DNA from 2 places in the Janthinobacterium sp. GW823-FHT01H08 genome. Region 2 is predicted to be linked to the other one. Evidence: predicted binding sites of a transcription regulator. Region 2 holds the regulator's gene; the other holds the start of a gene.
The links. Region 2 encodes sigma-54, which starts transcription at its own class of promoters, with help from an activator protein. Its sites were predicted from a motif close to TGGCANGNAANCTGCTTT; they were not measured.
Positions count from the first base shown of each region.

Region 1: the regulator sigma-54 is predicted to act here: its motif matches at 2,506-2,523, upstream of pedF (cytochrome c-550 PedF).

Region 1 is NZ_CM179504.1:1,299,959-1,306,307, forward strand. It holds gene AC3RCG_RS05885 (RtcB family protein) at 158-1,393, shown strand; gene rtcA (RNA 3'-terminal phosphate cyclase) at 1,410-2,429, shown strand; gene pedF (cytochrome c-550 PedF) at 2,560-3,045, shown strand; gene AC3RCG_RS05900 (substrate-binding periplasmic protein) at 3,071-3,904, shown strand; gene AC3RCG_RS05905 (TonB-dependent receptor family protein) at 4,064-6,202, opposite strand.
Region 2 is NZ_CM179504.1:808,407-818,956, reverse strand. It holds gene AC3RCG_RS03640 (enoyl-CoA hydratase/isomerase family protein) at 1-320, opposite strand, end outside; gene hpf (ribosome hibernation-promoting factor, HPF/YfiA family) at 452-811, opposite strand; gene AC3RCG_RS03630 (RNA polymerase factor sigma-54) at 881-2,359, opposite strand; gene lptB (LPS export ABC transporter ATP-binding protein) at 2,364-3,119, opposite strand; gene lptA (lipopolysaccharide transport periplasmic protein LptA) at 3,119-3,700, opposite strand; gene lptC (LPS export ABC transporter periplasmic protein LptC) at 3,726-4,337, opposite strand; gene AC3RCG_RS03610 (KdsC family phosphatase) at 4,380-4,913, opposite strand; gene AC3RCG_RS03605 (KpsF/GutQ family sugar-phosphate isomerase) at 4,913-5,947, opposite strand; gene AC3RCG_RS03600 (monovalent cation:proton antiporter family protein) at 6,032-8,011, shown strand; gene AC3RCG_RS03595 (GGDEF domain-containing protein) at 8,026-9,183, opposite strand; gene AC3RCG_RS03590 (MOSC domain-containing protein) at 9,218-10,069, opposite strand; gene AC3RCG_RS03585 (type II asparaginase) at 10,200-10,550, opposite strand, start outside.

The DNA of each region.
Region 1 (6,349 bases), 490 kb from region 2:
CCTGCCAGACGCAGTGCGCCTGGCAGAAAATCCTGTCCCCCCTTGTCGGGTTGTCGTACTGATGAATGCCGGTGGAACTACATCCAGAGCCGATGCGTCGGCAATGTTTCACCAATCCTTGTCATCACCCCTTATACAATAGAAGAAGAGCATAGCGATGAAAAACGAAGAATACGAAGTTCTGCATACCGAAGGCAGCCGTCCCGTGAAAATGTGGACGCGTGGCGTGCCTGTCGAAGAAGCGGCCAAAAAACAATTGCGCAACACGGCGACCCTGCCGTTCATCTACAAGCATATCGCCGTCATGCCCGACGTCCACCTGGGTAAAGGGTCGACCATCGGCAGCGTGATCCCCACCCTGGGCGCCGTGATTCCGGCAGCCGTGGGCGTCGATATCGGTTGCGGCATGATGGCGGCGAAAACCACGCTGACGGCCAGCGATTTGCCCGATAACCTGGGGCCGCTGCGCAGCGCCATCGAGCGCGCCATTCCGCACGGGATGTCGCCGAAGACGCGCGGTCACCGCGGCCGCGACGAGGGTTCCTGGCAGACGCCGCCCTCGGTGGTCGATGCCGCGTGGCTGCAGCTGAAGGATGAATTCGACGCCATCTGCCTGAAAACGCCCAAGCTGAAGAACACGAATAACTATCGTCACCTGGGAACTTTGGGCAGCGGTAACCACTTCGTCGAAGTCTGTCTCGATGAACAGGGTTCTGTATGGTTCATGCTGCATTCCGGTTCGCGCGGCGTGGGCAATGCCATCGGTACGCATTTCATCGAACTGGCCAAGCAGGATATGCGTACCCATTTTATTAACCTGCCCGACCAGGACCTCGCCTATCTGGCCGAAGGCACGCGGCATTACGACGATTACGTGGAAGCGGTGGGCTGGGCCCAGCGTTTCGCGCGCAACAACCGCGAAGTGATGATGCAAAACCTGATCGCGGCCGTGCGCACGGTCATCCATAAGCCGTTCCAGACGCATGTGGAAGCCGTCAACTGCCACCATAACTATGTGCAGAAGGAGCACCACTTCGGCAAGGACGTGCTGGTCACGCGCAAGGGCGCCGTCTCGGCCCGCGCCGGCGAACTGGGGATCATTCCCGGTTCCATGGGCGCGAAGAGTTTTATCGTGCGCGGCAAGGGTAATGCGGACAGTTTCCATAGCTGCAGCCACGGCGCGGGACGCACGATGAGCCGTACGGAAGCGAAGCGGCGCTTCAACCTGGACGACCAGATCCGCGCCACGCAAGGCGTGGAATGCCGCAAGGATGAAAACGTGATCGATGAAATTCCAATGGCCTACAAGGATATCGATGCGGTGATGCTGGCACAGCGCGAGCTGGTCGACGTCGTGCATATCCTGAAGCAGGTCGTTTGCGTCAAAGGTTAATAAAGAGAAAGTACAGATGATAGAAATTGATGGAGCGCAAGGTGAAGGCGGCGGACAGATTTTGCGCTCGGCGCTGAGCCTGTCGATGATCACGGGACAGCCGTTCCGGCTGACGAATATTCGCGCGGGACGGGACAAGCCAGGCTTGCTGCGCCAGCATTTGCTGGCCGTGCAGGCAGCGACCGCCATTTGCGGGGCGCGCACGACGCCGGTGGCGCTGCGCGCGTCGAGCCTGGAATTCGTGCCTGGGCCCATACGCGGCGGCGATTATCGCTTTGCCATCGGCAGCGCCGGCAGCTGCACCCTGGTGTTGCAAACCTTGCTGCCGGCTCTGCTGCATGCGGATGGGCCGTCTACCGTGCGCATCAGCGGCGGCACGCACAATGCCATGGCGCCGCCCGTGCATTTTTTGCAGCGCGCGTATGGCCGCATCCTGGAACAGATGGGCGCCGAGGTGGAGATTACGCAGCAGCGCTATGGCTTTCATCCCGCAGGTGGTGGCGAGGTGCTGGCCACCGTGCAACCGTGCCAGCGTTTGCGGCCTATTTCACTGCTGCAGCGCGGCGAGCGGAAGGCCGGGTATGCGGAAAGCGTGGTGGCGGGCGTGCATGTGAACGTGGCGCAGCGCGAGCTCGAGCGTGTAGCCGACGGCATGGGCTGGAGCGGCAAGCAGCTGCGCCTCGTCGGCTTGCCGGCGGAGCAGGGACCGGGCAACGTCCTGTTGCTGACATTGGAACATGAGCACGTCACGGAAGTATTTACGTCGTTCGGCGAAAAGCACTTGCTGGCCGAATCCGTGGCCAAGCGCCTGTTGAACGAAGTGCGCGCCTATCTCAAGACGGACGCGGCCGTGGGCGAGCACCTGGCGGACCAGCTCCTGCTGCCGATGGCGCTGGCCGGCGGCGGTAGCTTCAGTTGCAGCAAGGTGTCGCAGCATGCGTTGACGAATGCCGAAGTGATTGCCCGCTTCTTGCCCGTGCGTATCACTTTCGAGCAGCAGGAGAGGCACAGCATTTGCACGCTGGCCGCCGCCTAACGTGCGCCGTGACACAATCGCTGTTGCAGCTGTTCCAAATTGATACATGGGCCGCCCGATGTGGGGCATATACGCATGGCATGGCATTTGCTCTTCTTGGATATTCACTAAAAAAACCAAGGAGACCAGCATGACCTATTCCATCCGTACTCTGCTCGGCATGGCCGCCGCCGGCGCCGTTGCCCTCACCTCCCTGCTGACCTTGCCGCATGCCTATGCGCACGGCAATGTCACGCCGCAAGGCGTCGACACCACGGGCTTGCCCAAGGTGGGCGACAAGTGGCTCGAGCAAAACCCGTATCGCGGCAACAAGCTGGCCCTGACGGTGGGCACCTCGGCCTATAACCAGAATTGCGCGCGTTGCCACGGCATCGAAGCCATTTCGGGCGGCATCGCGCCGGACTTGCGCCAGCTGGACCGTGATTGCTTCGGTATCAAGAATGAGACAAAGAAACAGGCGTGCTACAAGGAAACGGATAATTATTTCCTGGCGACCATCCGTCACGGTAAAGTGCGTAATGGCGCCGTGTACATGCCGCCGTTCGAGGGCGTATTCAACCAGGAAGCGATGTGGGCCATCAAGACCTACCTGGAAACCCGCCGAGAGTCTAATTAGGTCGAACTGATAACGAAGGAGTTCCATGCGTTCATTTCAACTCCGTGGCGCGCGCGCGATGCTCTCGCTCGCTTGCATGGCGCTGTGCGCGGCCGCGCCGGCGCGCGCCGATTGGCAGAAAGTGCAGCAGTCGGGCAGCCTGAAGGTGGCTGTGTATAACGAGCTCGCGCCGTTTTCCGACAAGGGCGCGGGCATCGATATCGACATCGCCGAAGCGCTGGCGAAAAAGCTGGGGCTGAAACTGAGCTTGCTGCCCTTTCCCGCCGGCGAAAACCTCAACGACGATTTGCGCAATATGGTGTGGAAGGGGCATTACCTCGGCTATGGTCCCGCCGACGTGATGCTGCACGTGCCGGTCGACAAGAAATTGATGGCGGACAACGACAAGGTCGAGATATTCGCCCCGTATTACGTGGAAACCGTGCGCCTGGCCCGCAGCGCGCAAGCCGTGCCGCAATTCGATGGGGTCGCTTCGCTGGCGGGCAAGCGTATCGGCGTGGAAAAGGTCTCGATCGCGGCCATGCTGATGTTGGGCGAAGACAATGGCAGATATCGCGACGATGTGCGCATCTTCGATACGGCCGCCGAAGCCTTGCAGCAATTGCAGGCTGGCCAGCTCGACGCCGTGTTGGCGAACCGATCGGAAATCGAGTCGGTGCTGAAAAGCGATCCTGCTTTCCCCTTGAGCGAAGTGGCGTTCGCCCGCTTGCCGCGTGCCGGCTGGGCCGTGGGCCTGGCCGTCAGCAAGCAACAGCTCGACGTGGCCAAGTTACTGCAGGCGGCCATGAACGAGATGGCGGCCAGCGGCGAATTGAAAGCCATCTTTGAGAAGTATGGCGTGAAGGAAGCGCGGCCCTGAAGTAGCCTGCTTGAGTTGAAAAGCCCGCGCATCGGAAGAGGCGCGGGCTTTTTCATGAGAACGCCTGAAAAATGTTCAGGGCAAGGCGCATTGCCGCAGGCAGTACGAATAGTACGACAAGGCAATGCAACGCCGCCATGGACTTTTTCTCAGGTGTTCTTAAAAGGAGTATTGGGCGCTCACACCCAACAACCAGTTACGGCCTGGCGCCGCTTCATAGTAGCGCTTGTTGCTGTCGCCGACGATGACGGAGCCCACGTAGGTCTTGTCGAAAAGATTATTCAGGCGGGCAAACTCCTTGAAGCGCCAATTCCCTACGTTTTGCTTGGCGTTGAAGCGGGCATTGAACACCGTGTAGCCGGGTGCCGGCTTTTCGATGTTGCTGTCTTCCGCGTAGACCTGGTTGCTGGCCACGCTTTCCAGTGCCGCGCCGAAACGGTCGAGCGTGTCTTTCCAGGCCAGTTCCGCGAACAGGTTGGCGCTGGGCACGCCCGGTAAACGGCTGCCTTCGCGCACGCTGCCGAAGGCCTGGTCATACACGGCGTGCAGGCTGGTCAGCGCCACTTTTGTCGTGAAACCATACGGCAAGCTGGAGTCGAGCGACACTTCCATGCCTTGGCGTAAGGTCTTGCCCGCATTGCGGTAGCTGGTGCGCCCGCCGCTGGAACTGTCGACGACCAGTTCATCGTTGGTCTTGATCTGGAACACGGCCGCGTTCACATGCGTGTTGTGATTGATCCTGGCCTTGATACCCGCTTCCAGGTTGGTGCTGGTGGCCGGTTTCAGCTGGTAATTGAAGCCGCCGCCCGTGCCCGAGTAAAACAGTTCGTTCAGGGTGGGTGCTTCGAAACCGCGCGCGGCGCTGGCGTACACGTTGACGTTGGGCGTCAGTTTATACAGCAGGCCCAGCACGGGTGTCGTGTGGCTGAACTCCAGGCTGCCGCTGTCGTTGCCATTGCCGAGGAAGCGGTCGTTGACCGACACTTTCATTTTGCTGTAGCGCACACCTGCGCTGAGCAGCCATGGCCCGCTCTGCCATTCTGCCTGGATATACGGATCGAGGCTGGAGACGACATCCTGCTCGTCGCGGCGCAGCTTGCCCTTCACGCCAAACGTGTTGCCGATGTAATTTTCATAACCGGTGCGGTCATCGCTGGAGCGGCCATAGTCGATGCCGATGGTGGTGCTCAGCTTGCCACCGGCCAACTGGCTGACGTGCAGCCAATTGGTGTCGATGCCGTAGAACTCACGCTGGAAGTCGACCACGCCGCCCGAATGGCTGGCCGGTGCCTGGAAACCCTTGGTGAATGCCTGGTACTGGATCACGTCGCGGTTGCCGCCGTAGGCCGTCACGTGCAGGCGGTCATCGCCGAACGACTGTTCATAGGTGGCGCCGATTTGCTGGTGGTCGATGCTCTTGCGCGTGTTGTAGCGTTCGGCCAGGGTGCGTTTCGGGTTTTGCGTGTCGCTCGCATCGATTTCGCCGGCGCGCGGATCGCGGGAAAACGTGGCCCAGGTGGCGCCCAGCGGATCTTGCGTATTGCCCTGGTGCAGGCTGTTGGCGACGATGGTCAGCTTGCTGTCCGTATTCGGCTTGACCGTGATCTTGCCGAACGCCTGTTCGCGCGTGGCGGCGCTGTGGTCTCGAAAGCCATCCGTGCGGAAGCGCGAACCGTCGAGCACGTAGCCGATGCCGCCTGCCTGGCCCTGCGCCGACAGGTCCACCTTGCTGGTGCCGAAGCTGCCGCCCGTCACGTTCAGTTCGACGGAGGGGGGATTTTTCCCATCCTTGGAAAACAGCTGGATCACGCCGCCCGAATGGTTGCCATAGATGGCAGAAAACGGCCCGCGCAGCACTTCGATGCGCTCGGCCGTATCGAGGTTGAAGGTGGCGGCCTGGCCTTGCCCGTCGGGCATGCTGGCGGGAATGCCGTCGCTGATCAGCTTGACGCCGCGCACGCCGAAGGCCGAACGGGCGCCGAAGCCGCGCGACGAGATTTGCAAGTCTTGCGCGTAGTTTTGGCGGTTTTGTACGACCAGACCCGGCACGGCGGCCAGCGCTTCCGAGGCATTGACGCGGATTTGGCCCTCCTGGATGCGGGCGCTGTCGACGACGTCGATGGACGCGGGCACTTCCTGGCTGGGGTGGGCGATGCGGCTGCCGCTGATGACCACCGTATCCATGAGTTGCCCGGCGGCCAAGTCAGCGGGCTCGGCGGCAAAGACGTGGGGGGCCAGGGTGGCGCTGCCGGCGACAAACAGGCTGGCGATGGTGTTCAGGCGGAAACGATGCTGCATGCGGATTCTCCAATGTGAATAAAAGCCTGCTTGAGCGCGTGAGCGGCGCAGGTCTGCATAGTTGTATCAAGCAATATGCCTGCCATGTCTCCATTGGTGGGCGGAAATTATACGCGTGTCAGTGGCACGGCGTTTGCATGCAGCAAT
Region 2 (10,550 bases):
ATATACGGTTTCGGGTAGAAGTGAATCAGATGATTTAAAGCATATTCTTCCGTAAAGAAATCTTCCAGCAAGGCGCTGCCGCCCTGCGGCGTGGCCAGGCCCGCGTCGTAAAAGAAACGGATGTCGCCACCCGCGCACAGGGCTTTTTCGCTGCTGGAGCGGATCACGACGGCGTCCACCTGCGGATCGTCGCGCCAGGCCAGCAAGGCCGCGCTCAGGGCGCGCACCATCTCCAGCGACAGGGAATTCAAGGCTTTCGGACGGTCGAGCACGATGTGGCCCGTGCGGTGGCGGATGGAAATCTGGACGAGGTCGCTCATGGCAGGCAGGAAAGAAGTGAAAGTGCAAACATTCTAGCGCCTGCGCGGCGAACATTGCGTTTCGCTGGACGCAAAAAAGGGCGCAATGTGCGCCCTTAGTTGATCACAGCCGGTTGAAAGTCGCGGGCCGCTTAGGCGGGGGCGAATTCTTCTTCCGAACTGTCTGGCAGATGCTTGATCGCCTCTTTACCGTGCCCTTGCACTTTGGTTTTGTATTTCATCACTTGCCTATCGAGCTTGTCGATCAGGGTATCGATCGCGGCATACAGGTCGTGCGCCAGGCTTTCCACATAGACAGTTTTGCCACTCAGACGCAGGTTGACTTCGGCCTTTTGACGTTTTTCTTTCTCTTTGAGGTTATCCACGGTCAGAATCACGGCGATATCGATAACTTGATCGAAATGACGTTTCACGCGCTCCAGCTTCGTTTGTACGTATTCACGGATGGCTGGTGTCACTTCGAGATGATGTCCGCTGATGGTGAGATTCATACACACTCCTAAAGATGATCGGGTTCGTGCGGTCCATCGTATCCGGCCCGCAGAGGAACCGAAAAAAACTTACAAACACTTACGCAGGCTCACTGGCGGAATTTTTAACGCTTCCCGGTATTTGGCAACAGTACGTCGCGCAATCACCATGCCTTGTTCCCCCAGCATGTCCGCAATCTTACTGTCGGATAAAGGATTTTTAGGGTCTTCTGCTCCTGTCAGTTGCACGATCAATGCCCGTATCGCCGTCGATGACGCTTCGCCCCCCGCTTCGGTGGCGACGTGGCTACCAAAGAAATATTTCAACTCGAACATGCCGTGCGGGGTCAGCATGTACTTTTGAGTTGTTACCCGCGAGATAGTACTCTCGTGTAAACCCAGTGTATCAGCTATTTCACGGAGCACAAGGGGGCGCATGGCAACGGCCCCATGCGAGAAAAAGTTCTTTTGTCTTTCTACTATCGCCTGCGCCACGCGCAGAATCGTGTCGAAGCGCTGGCGCATATTCTTGATCAGCCACTTGGCTTCCTGCAACTGTGCACCCATGGCGCCCTCGCCCTTGCCCTGCTTGAGCAAGTTGGCGTACATGGCGTTGACGCGCAGGCGCGGCATGACGTCGTTGTTCAGGGTCACTTGCCAGCCATTGCGCGCGCGCTTGACGACGACGTCGGGCACCACGTAATCGGACACGTCCGCAGCGAACACGGCGCCCGGATGCGGGTTGCACTGGCGAATTACCGTCTGCGCTTCACGCAAGTCTTCATCGTCGCAATCGAGGGCTTTTTTCAGCTTGTTGAAATCGCGCTGGGCAAACCAGGCCAGGTGCTTTTCCACGATGACGAGGGCCATGCGCCGCGTCACCATGGCAATGTGCGGCAAGCGCTTGATTTGCAGCGCCAGGCATTCGGACGCATTGCGCGCGCCCACGCCGGGCGGATCGAAACTTTGCAGCAGCGACAAGGCCGTGCGCATCTCGTCGGCATCGATTTCCAGCTCTTCCGGCAGACGCGCCAGGATGTCGTCGAGCGACTCTTCCAGGTAGCCATTGTCGTCGAGCGCGTCGATGATCAGCTCGACCAGCGCGCGGTCGCGCAATTCGAGCACCGTCACGCGCATCTGCTCCATCAGGTGTTCGCGCAGGGTGCAGTGATGGGCCTCCAGTTGCGGGCGGGAATCTTCGTCGTCGGGCGCCTTGCCCCGGCTCGCTTCGCTCCAGTCGCTGTCGCCGCCATCCGCGGCGGCCGGGCCCTCGCCCGCCTCGCCGTCAAAGGTTTCCGCTTCGGCCGGCGCCGCGGGCGCCTCCTGGCCTGGCGGCTGGGGCGGCGCTTCGGCCGGCGCGGCCGTGGAGCTCAAGGCCCCGTCGGACAGCAGGCGCAGCGAACGGTCGAGCGGATCGTCGAGGCGCTCGAGCAAGGGATTGTCCGTCAACAGTTGCTCGAGTTCCTGGTGCAATTCCAGAGTAGACAATTGCAACAGGCGTATCGATTGCTGCAACTGCGGCGTCAGTGCCAAATGCTGCGAAGTGCGCAGCTGCAATGATTGTTTCATTGGCTTACATGCGGAAGTGTTCGCCCAGATAGACCCGGCGTACCGACTCGTTCGCGATGATGTCGTCGGGGCGCCCCGACGCCAGTACCGAGCCCTGGTTGATGATGTAGGCACGGTCGCAAATACCCAGCGTCTCGCGCACATTATGATCGGTGATCAGCACGCCGATATTGCGCTCCTTCAAGAAGCGCACGATGCGCTGGATCTCGATCACGGCGATCGGATCGACGCCGGCGAACGGTTCGTCGAGCAGCACGAAACGGGGATCGGTGGCCAGGGCGCGGGCGATTTCCACGCGGCGGCGCTCGCCGCCCGACAGGGACAGCGCCTGGTTCTCGCGCAACTTTTCAATCTGCAAGTCGGCCAGCAGTTTATCCAGGCGTTCCTCGATCTCGGCCTTCTTCAAAGGACGGCCTTCGACGGTCTGGATTTCCAGCACGGCGCGGATATTGTCTTCCACCGTCAGCTTGCGGAACACGGACGCCTCCTGCGGCAGATACGACAGGCCCATCTGTGCGCGGCGGTGGATCGGCAGGCTGGAAATGTCCACGCCGCTGATGTCGATGCTGCCGCCGTCCGACGGCACCAGGCCGACGATCATGTAGAACGAGGTGGTCTTGCCGGCGCCGTTCGGGCCCAGCAGCCCCACCACTTCGCCGCATTCGACTTGCAGCGAGACATCATGCACGACTTGCCGCTTGCCATAGGTTTTCTGCAGTCCGCGAACGATCAGGGTGCTGCCGCAACGGGTATTGTCCATTATTTCGTTCCTGGCACAGGTGTGGCAGGCGCTTTCTCCGCCGCGGGCGCCTTGGTCTTCGGCTGGATCACCATGCGCACGCTGCCGCCGTCGGAGGTGCTGGTGCCGCTGTCGGAATTTTCCATCTTGAATACTTCCTTGCGGCTGTCATACGAGATGAAGGCGCCATTGGCCACGTCCGTCACTTTCGTGCCCTCCAGGCGCGTCAGCTTGGCCTTGGAAAACAGCTTTACCACTTCCGTCTTGTTGTCGTATTCCACGCGCTCCGCTTCGCCTTCGACCCACAGGTCGCCGGCGCCATCGCGCTTCTGGCGGAACGTGGCCAGCTTGCCGGGATCGGCCCAGAAAGTGATGAACTGGTAGCCTTGCGGGTCTTCCGTGATCAGGGCCCGGCCCGCCTTCATGGTCAGCGTGCCCTTGACCAGCACGACGTCGCCCGTCAGGGTACGAATCTGCTTGACGTCATCGACGTGGCCGCTACGCGCCGTGATGACGGCTTCCTTCTCGGAATCGGCCTTCTCGGCATGCGCCACGCCCATGAGGGCCAGAGAAAATACGCTCAACAGCAAGATGTTCTTCATAGTATGGTTTCCTTGTTTCATTCTGTCATTTTGCCGCCGCGGCCGGGCGCGGTTTCGGCGGGAGGACCATGCGCAAGGCATTCTGCACTTCCACCACGCCGGTGGCGTTATTGGCCTTCATGCCGATACCATTGATGCGCGAGGCGCCCGTCAGGATATCGACAGGCACGTCCGTTTCCATTCTTTCTTCGTCCGGAAACACCGTCAGCGCTTCCGTCCTGACCGTCAGGTTCTGCGCCTTCGGACTGGCCACGCGGTCGATCACGACCTTGCGGTGCAGTTGCAGCCGGGTATTGTCCTGGTCGATATGCGCCAGTTCCGCATTCATGTTCAACGGCGGCATGCCCGGCGTCAGCTTGCGCACGAAGGGCTGGTCGATATCGGACGAATCGTCGGCCGGATAATGCGTGAGCTTGTTGCCCGACACGATATAGCTGGGCTTACCCGTCAAGTCCATGCGCACCAGGCTGAAATTGGTGATGAAATAGTCGGGTTCACCCAAATTCTTGCTGGCCTTGATGTCCTGGCCATTCTTGTTCATCACTTCAAGCAGCCAAAAGCTGGCCAGCGCGACGACGACCGCGCCCAGCAGGGTAAAAATCATGCGCCAGCGATGGGCGCCTCCTGGCTTACGCATAGGGTTTCACTCTTTCATAGGTCACTGGCGGCAAGGCGCACCTCACTCCAGGAACGGCGCCATGACGCGCGCATAGTTGTCCTGGGCGCGCAGCAGGAATTCGCAGATTTCGCGCACCGCGCCGCGGCCGCCACCAGCCTGCGTCACATGGTGCGCCAGGCCCTGCGCTTCCGGACGCCCGCCCGGCACGCTGACGGCAAAGCCCACGCGACGCAGGATGGGCGCATCGATGACGTCGTCGCCGATGTAGCCGCATTGCTCTTCCGTCAAGCCCGTCAGCGCCAGCAGTTCGCGAAACGGCGTCAGCTTGTCGTGACCACCCTGGTGCACATGGGTAATGCCCAGGTCTTGCGCGCGGCGTGCCGTGATGGCCGAGCGGCGCGCGCTGATGATGGCCGTCTGCACACCGGATTCCTGCAGCAGCTTGATGCCCAGGCCATCATACACATTAAACGTTTTCATCATTTCGCCATCGGGGCCGAAATGCAGGCTGCCGTCGGTAAGCACGCCGTCGACGTCAAAGATCATCAGTTTGACCTTGGCCGCGCGCGCCAGGTTGTCCGCTACGCTCTCCATCAGATCACCTTCGCTTGCGTCAGATCATGGATATGCAGGGCGCCCACCAGCTTGCCGTCGGCATCGACGACCAGCATCTGGTTGATGCGGAACTGTTCCATCACGGCCACGGCATCGACAGCCAGGCGTTCGGGCGCGATGCTGCGCGGCTGCGCATGCATGACGTCGCGGATCGCCACTTGCGTGAAGTCCTGCACGCGCTCGAACATGCGGCGCAAGTCGCCATCCGTAAACACGCCCACGGGGCGGTTGTCCGCATCGACGACGGCCGTCATGCCCATGCCCTTCTTCGTCATTTCTTCCAGCGCCTGCAGCAGCGAGGCGTCCACGGGTACTTTCGGCACCCGTTCGCCGCTGCGCATGACGTCATGCACGTGCGTCAGCAGGCGGCGGCCCAGGGCGCCGCCCGGGTGCGAGCGGGCGAAATCTTCTTCCTTGAAGCCGCGCAAGTCGAGCAAGGCCACGGCGATCGCATCGCCCAGAGCCAGGGTGACGGTGGTGCTGGCCGTCGGCGCCAGATTCAGCGGACAAGCCTCTTTTTCAACAGAAATATCCAGGTGCACATCGGCCAGCTGGGCCAGGCTGGAATTCGGTTTACCCGTCATGGAAATCAGTACGCCCCCCATGCGCTTGACGACGGGCATGATGGCCATCAGTTCGGACGACTCGCCCGAGTACGAGATGGCAATAAAAGCATCGTCCGACGTGACCATGCCCAGGTCGCCATGGGCCGCTTCGGCCGGATGCACGAACAGGGCCGGCGTGCCGGTGGAAGCGAGGGTGGCGGCAATCTTGCGCGCGATATGGCCGGACTTGCCGATGCCCGAGACGACGACACGTCCCTTGCACTGCAGCAGCAGCGCCACGGCGCGGCCCACGCTGTCGTCCGTGGCCAGGCGCGCGTGCAGCGCATTGATGGCGTCGGACTCGATCTGCAAGGTGGTGCGGGCCAGCGCGACGGCGCGCTCGGTCGTCGCTTGCATGTCAATTCGATCAAAAGCTTTCAGCATTGTTTTTTCATGGGTTACACTCATGCCCAAAGTATAAACGAATTAGGAAAGCAAAAAACTTGCCAGTCACAACAAACAACGATTTCCATTGACCGTACCGGGCAACCCATGTTTTCCTCGCTTGAACTGACCCTGATGTTACTCGGCAGCGCCGTGCTGGGCGTGGTCGCTTTCAGAATGTTGCATTTGCCGCCCATGCTCGGCTACCTGGCCGTCGGCATCGTCATCGGCCCCCATGCGCTGGGCCTGGCGGCGGAAAACGAGGCCAGCCATACCCTGGCCGAGTTCGGCGTCGTCTTCCTGATGTTTTCCATCGGGCTCGAGTTTTCTTTGCCCAAGTTCCTCGCCATGCGGCGCATCGTTTTCGGCCTAGGCATGGCGCAGGTGGTCACCACCATCATCGCCACCGTCGTCTTCGGCTGGTTCGTCGGGCGCTACCTGTCCGCCTACATCCACCTGAGCTGGCAAGCCGCATTCGCCCTGGGCGGCGCGCTGGCCATGTCGTCGACGGCCATCGTCTCGAAAATGCTCACGGAGCGGCTGGAACTCGAAAGCGAGCACGGCCGCAAGATCATCGGCATCCTGCTGTTCCAGGACCTGGCCGTCGTGCCCCTGCTGATCCTGATTCCCGCCCTCACGCGCGATTCGGACAACCTGGCCGAAACCCTGGCCTGGGCCGGCGGCAAGGCCCTGGTCGTGCTGATCTTGCTGCTGTTCCTCGGCCAGAAGATGGTGCGCGGCTGGCTGACCATCGTCGCCAAGCGCCGCTCGCAAGAATTGTTCATGCTCAACCTGCTGCTGATCACCCTGGGCGCGGCCTGGATCACGGAGCGCGCCGGGCTGTCGCTGGCCCTGGGGGCGTTTGTGGCCGGCATGCTCATTTCCGAAACGGAATTCAAGCACCAAGTGGAAGAGGATATCAAACCGTTCCGCGACGTGCTGCTGGGCCTGTTCTTCATCACCGTCGGCATGCTGCTCAATATCCGCGTGGTGCTCGACAACTGGTGGCTCGTCCTGCTCTTGCTGTGCGGCCCCGTGCTGCTGAAATTCACCCTGATCGCGGGCCTGGCCCGGCTGTTCGGCTCATCGACGGGCGTGTCATTGCGCACGGGCCTGGCGCTGGCGCAGGCGGGCGAGTTCGGCTTCGTGCTGCTGAATCTGGCCGGCGGCATCAAGCTGATGGACCCGTTCGTCGTACAGGTGGTGCTGGCCTCGATGGTGCTGTCGATGTTGGTGGCGCCCTTCCTCATCGCCAAGTCGGACGCCATCGTCATGAAATTGGCCGCCAACGACTGGATGATGCAATCGCTGGCCCTGACGAAGATCGCCACGCGCACGATGGCTTCGCAGAAACACGTGCTGATCGCCGGTTTCGGGCGCAGCGGGCAAAGCCTGGCCACCCTGCTGGCGGAGGAAAAGATCGAATACCACGCGCTGGACCTGGACCCGGAACGGGTACAGGAAGCGCAGCTGGCCGGCGCCCACGTCTCATATGGCGACGCGGGCCGGCGTGAAAGCCTGGTGGCGGCCGGCATCTACCGGGCCAGCGCCGTGGTGATCACGTATGCGAATACCCCCTCGGCACTGAAGTTATTACATTTACTCAAAGAAATGGCGCCGACCTTGCCCGTCATCGTGCGCAGCCACGACGATACCGACCTCGACCAGCTGAAAAGCGCGGGTGCGGCCGAAGTCGTGCCGGAATTGATGGAAGGCAGCCTGATGCTCGCTTCGCACGCGCTCATCATGATGGGCGTGCCCCTGCGCCGCGTGGTGCACCGGGTGCAGGCGGCGCGCGAGGAGCGCTATGCGTCCCTGCGCGGCTACTTCCACGGTTCCAGCGACGCGGGCGACGATGCCGAACTGGAGCGCCTGCATACGGTCACCGTCAGCGAAGGCGCGCATTGCGTGGACTTGCCCTTGAGTGCGATCGACGTGGCCGGCTGCGGCGCGTTTGTGACGGCCATCCGCCGCGGCCGCGGCAGCCTCGATGTCAGCCCCGAGACGCAGCTGGCCAGCGGCGACGTGGTGGTGCTGCGCGGCACGGCCGACGCCGTGGCCAAAGCCGAAACCTTGCTATTGAAATAATCAGCCGATCTTGCTCAGCTGCTCTGCGGCTGCCAGCTGACGACCTTGTTGCGGCCATCGGCCTTGGCCTGGTACAGGGCCTGGTCGGCGTGCGCCACCAGTTGCTGCGCCACCGTTTCGATCGGCAGCAGCGCCGCGTCCGCGTCCAGACTGGCCACGCCGATCGACACGCTGACCCACGCTTGCGCGCTGCCCGGCAAGTCGAACATGGTGCCGGCGATGCTGGCGCGGATGCGTTCGGCAACAAACGTTGCGCTGTCGAGGTCGGCGTCGATCAGCAGCACGACGAATTCTTCGCCGCCGAAGCGGCCCAGCGCATCGGAGCGGCGCAATTCCGTGCGGATGCGCGTAGCCACTTCGCGCAGCACTTCATCGCCGCCCTGGTGGCCATGCTTGTCATTGAACAGCTTGAAATGGTCGATATCGATATACATGCATGAGATGCAATAATTCTGGCGCCGCGCGCGGGCGATTTCTTCCAGCAGGCGGCGGTCGATATAGCGGCGGTTGTAGACGCCCGTCAGGGAATCGGTCAAGCCGATGTATTTGAGCATTTCATTGCTGATCACGTTTTCCAGGCAAATGGCGATGATGGACGCCATGTGCTTGATGAAATCCGTGCCCAGCGCGGGCGTAAAGCGCGTCACGTCGCTGCTGGCCAGGTTCAGGCTGCCGATCAGGCGCTTGTTGCGCAACAAGGGCACCAGCGCCACGCTGCGCAGAGATGCGATCTGCGGAAAACGCGGGCCATGCACGGCCGCGTCGAAGGCACCGAGCAACGGCGATGGCGGCAAGGCCGCTTCGCCCTCGGCCGCCGGCACCGGCGACGTAAACCCCAGCTCCGCCACGGCATGCACGAACAGCAACTGTGGGAAGGCGCTGAAATCGACGCCCAGCTTTTCCATCACCAGCACGATATCGTCATCCTCGTCGAGCAGGCTCAAGGTGACGCCGTCGAGGTCGGAAATCACGGGCAAGGTGCGGAAAATGGTGCCGATCAACTCGGGAAACGTGGACGCGCTGACGATTTCCAGGTCGAACGCCTGGTGGCGGCACATGATGTCGTGGTTGCGCTCGACCTGTTCCAGCAGGAAAGCCATGCGCGCGCGCAAGGCCTGGTTTTCGGCTTCGAGGCTGGCAATGCGCGGGTCCGGCGGTATTGCTTGATTCATAGAAACCTTAAACCCTTGTGTACGGGCGCCATGCTTAAAATGCCAGTTCGAAACCGATGTCCTGCCCCACCACGATACGCTCATCACCGCCTTCGGTGACGATGGCGTTCATGCCGAAGCAGATGGCGCCGTCGAGTTCGGGCTTGGCGCGATAGCCATGCATGACGTCGAGCGGATCCGGGCCGGGCACGCCCGTGGCCTGGTCCACCGACGGGATCGGGCAGCGCGAACACGGCTTGACGGGTTTCAAGGTCGTCGCGCCCAATTGCAGGAACGCGGCGTAGTCTTCCTCGAAGGCGCCGATATCGCCGATGACGAGGTTGGGCCGGAAGCGGTTCATCGGCAGCGGTTCACGGCCGGCGGCGCGCAGCTTGTCGTTGACATCGGCCAGCGAGGCGGCACCCGCGATCAGCACCGGGTAGCCGTCGGCAAACATGGTCGAGGCGGCAACGCCATCCGTCCATTTGGTGCTCGTGGCGCGCACCACGTCCGGGTGAAAGCGCGCGAGGCGGCACGGCACGCCGATGGCCTGGGAAAACCATGTCGCCGTCACCTCGTCGCAATCGTAGGCGCGCACGGTATCGTCCCACACCTGCACCTCCAGCATCGGTGCCAGTTGCGGATGCGGCAAGCCCAGCTCGATTTCCAGGCGCAGCATGCCCGGCGCGCGCAATTCCAGCGTGCTGGCCTTGATGGATGGCACGATCAGCGCCATGCGCGGATGCTCGCGCTGGGTCAGAAAGCGGCCCTGCGGGTCCACCACCATCCATTCGCGGTCGAACACGTGCTCGCTCATCAGCCCTGAGCGCGTCAGGACCGCCTCGCGCAAATGGATGCCGGCGCACGATTTGATCGGATACAGGATGATGTCGGACAGGATAGCCATGGACAGGGGGAGAAGGAACAGTGTTGCTGCTTCTGCCAGGAAATTATTCAGAAGCGAAGTATGGCAGCAAAGCGGGCAAGCGTAAATCAGCCAGATTCAGCCAATGAGGCTGAATCTGGCGCGGTCATGATCAATACGTGTAGAAAATACGCTGGATTTCTTGCGTGCTGTTGGTTTTGGTCAAGGCCAGCATCAGCAGGATGCGGGCTTTTTGCGGGTTCAGGGTGTCGGATACGACACTGTCGAGTTCATCGTCGTTGGCTTCGCCATTGCGCGCCACGATGCCCTGGCCGACGCGGCTCGAACGCACGATCAGCACGCCCTTCTGGCGCGCTTCCACCAGGGCCGGCTTCATTTGCGCGGCCACGCTGCCATCGCCCACGCCCGCGTGGATGATGCCCTTGGCGCCGGCGGCAATGAAGGCGTCCATGCCGACACGGTTCATGTTGGCATAGCCGTAGACGATGTCCACTTGGGGCAA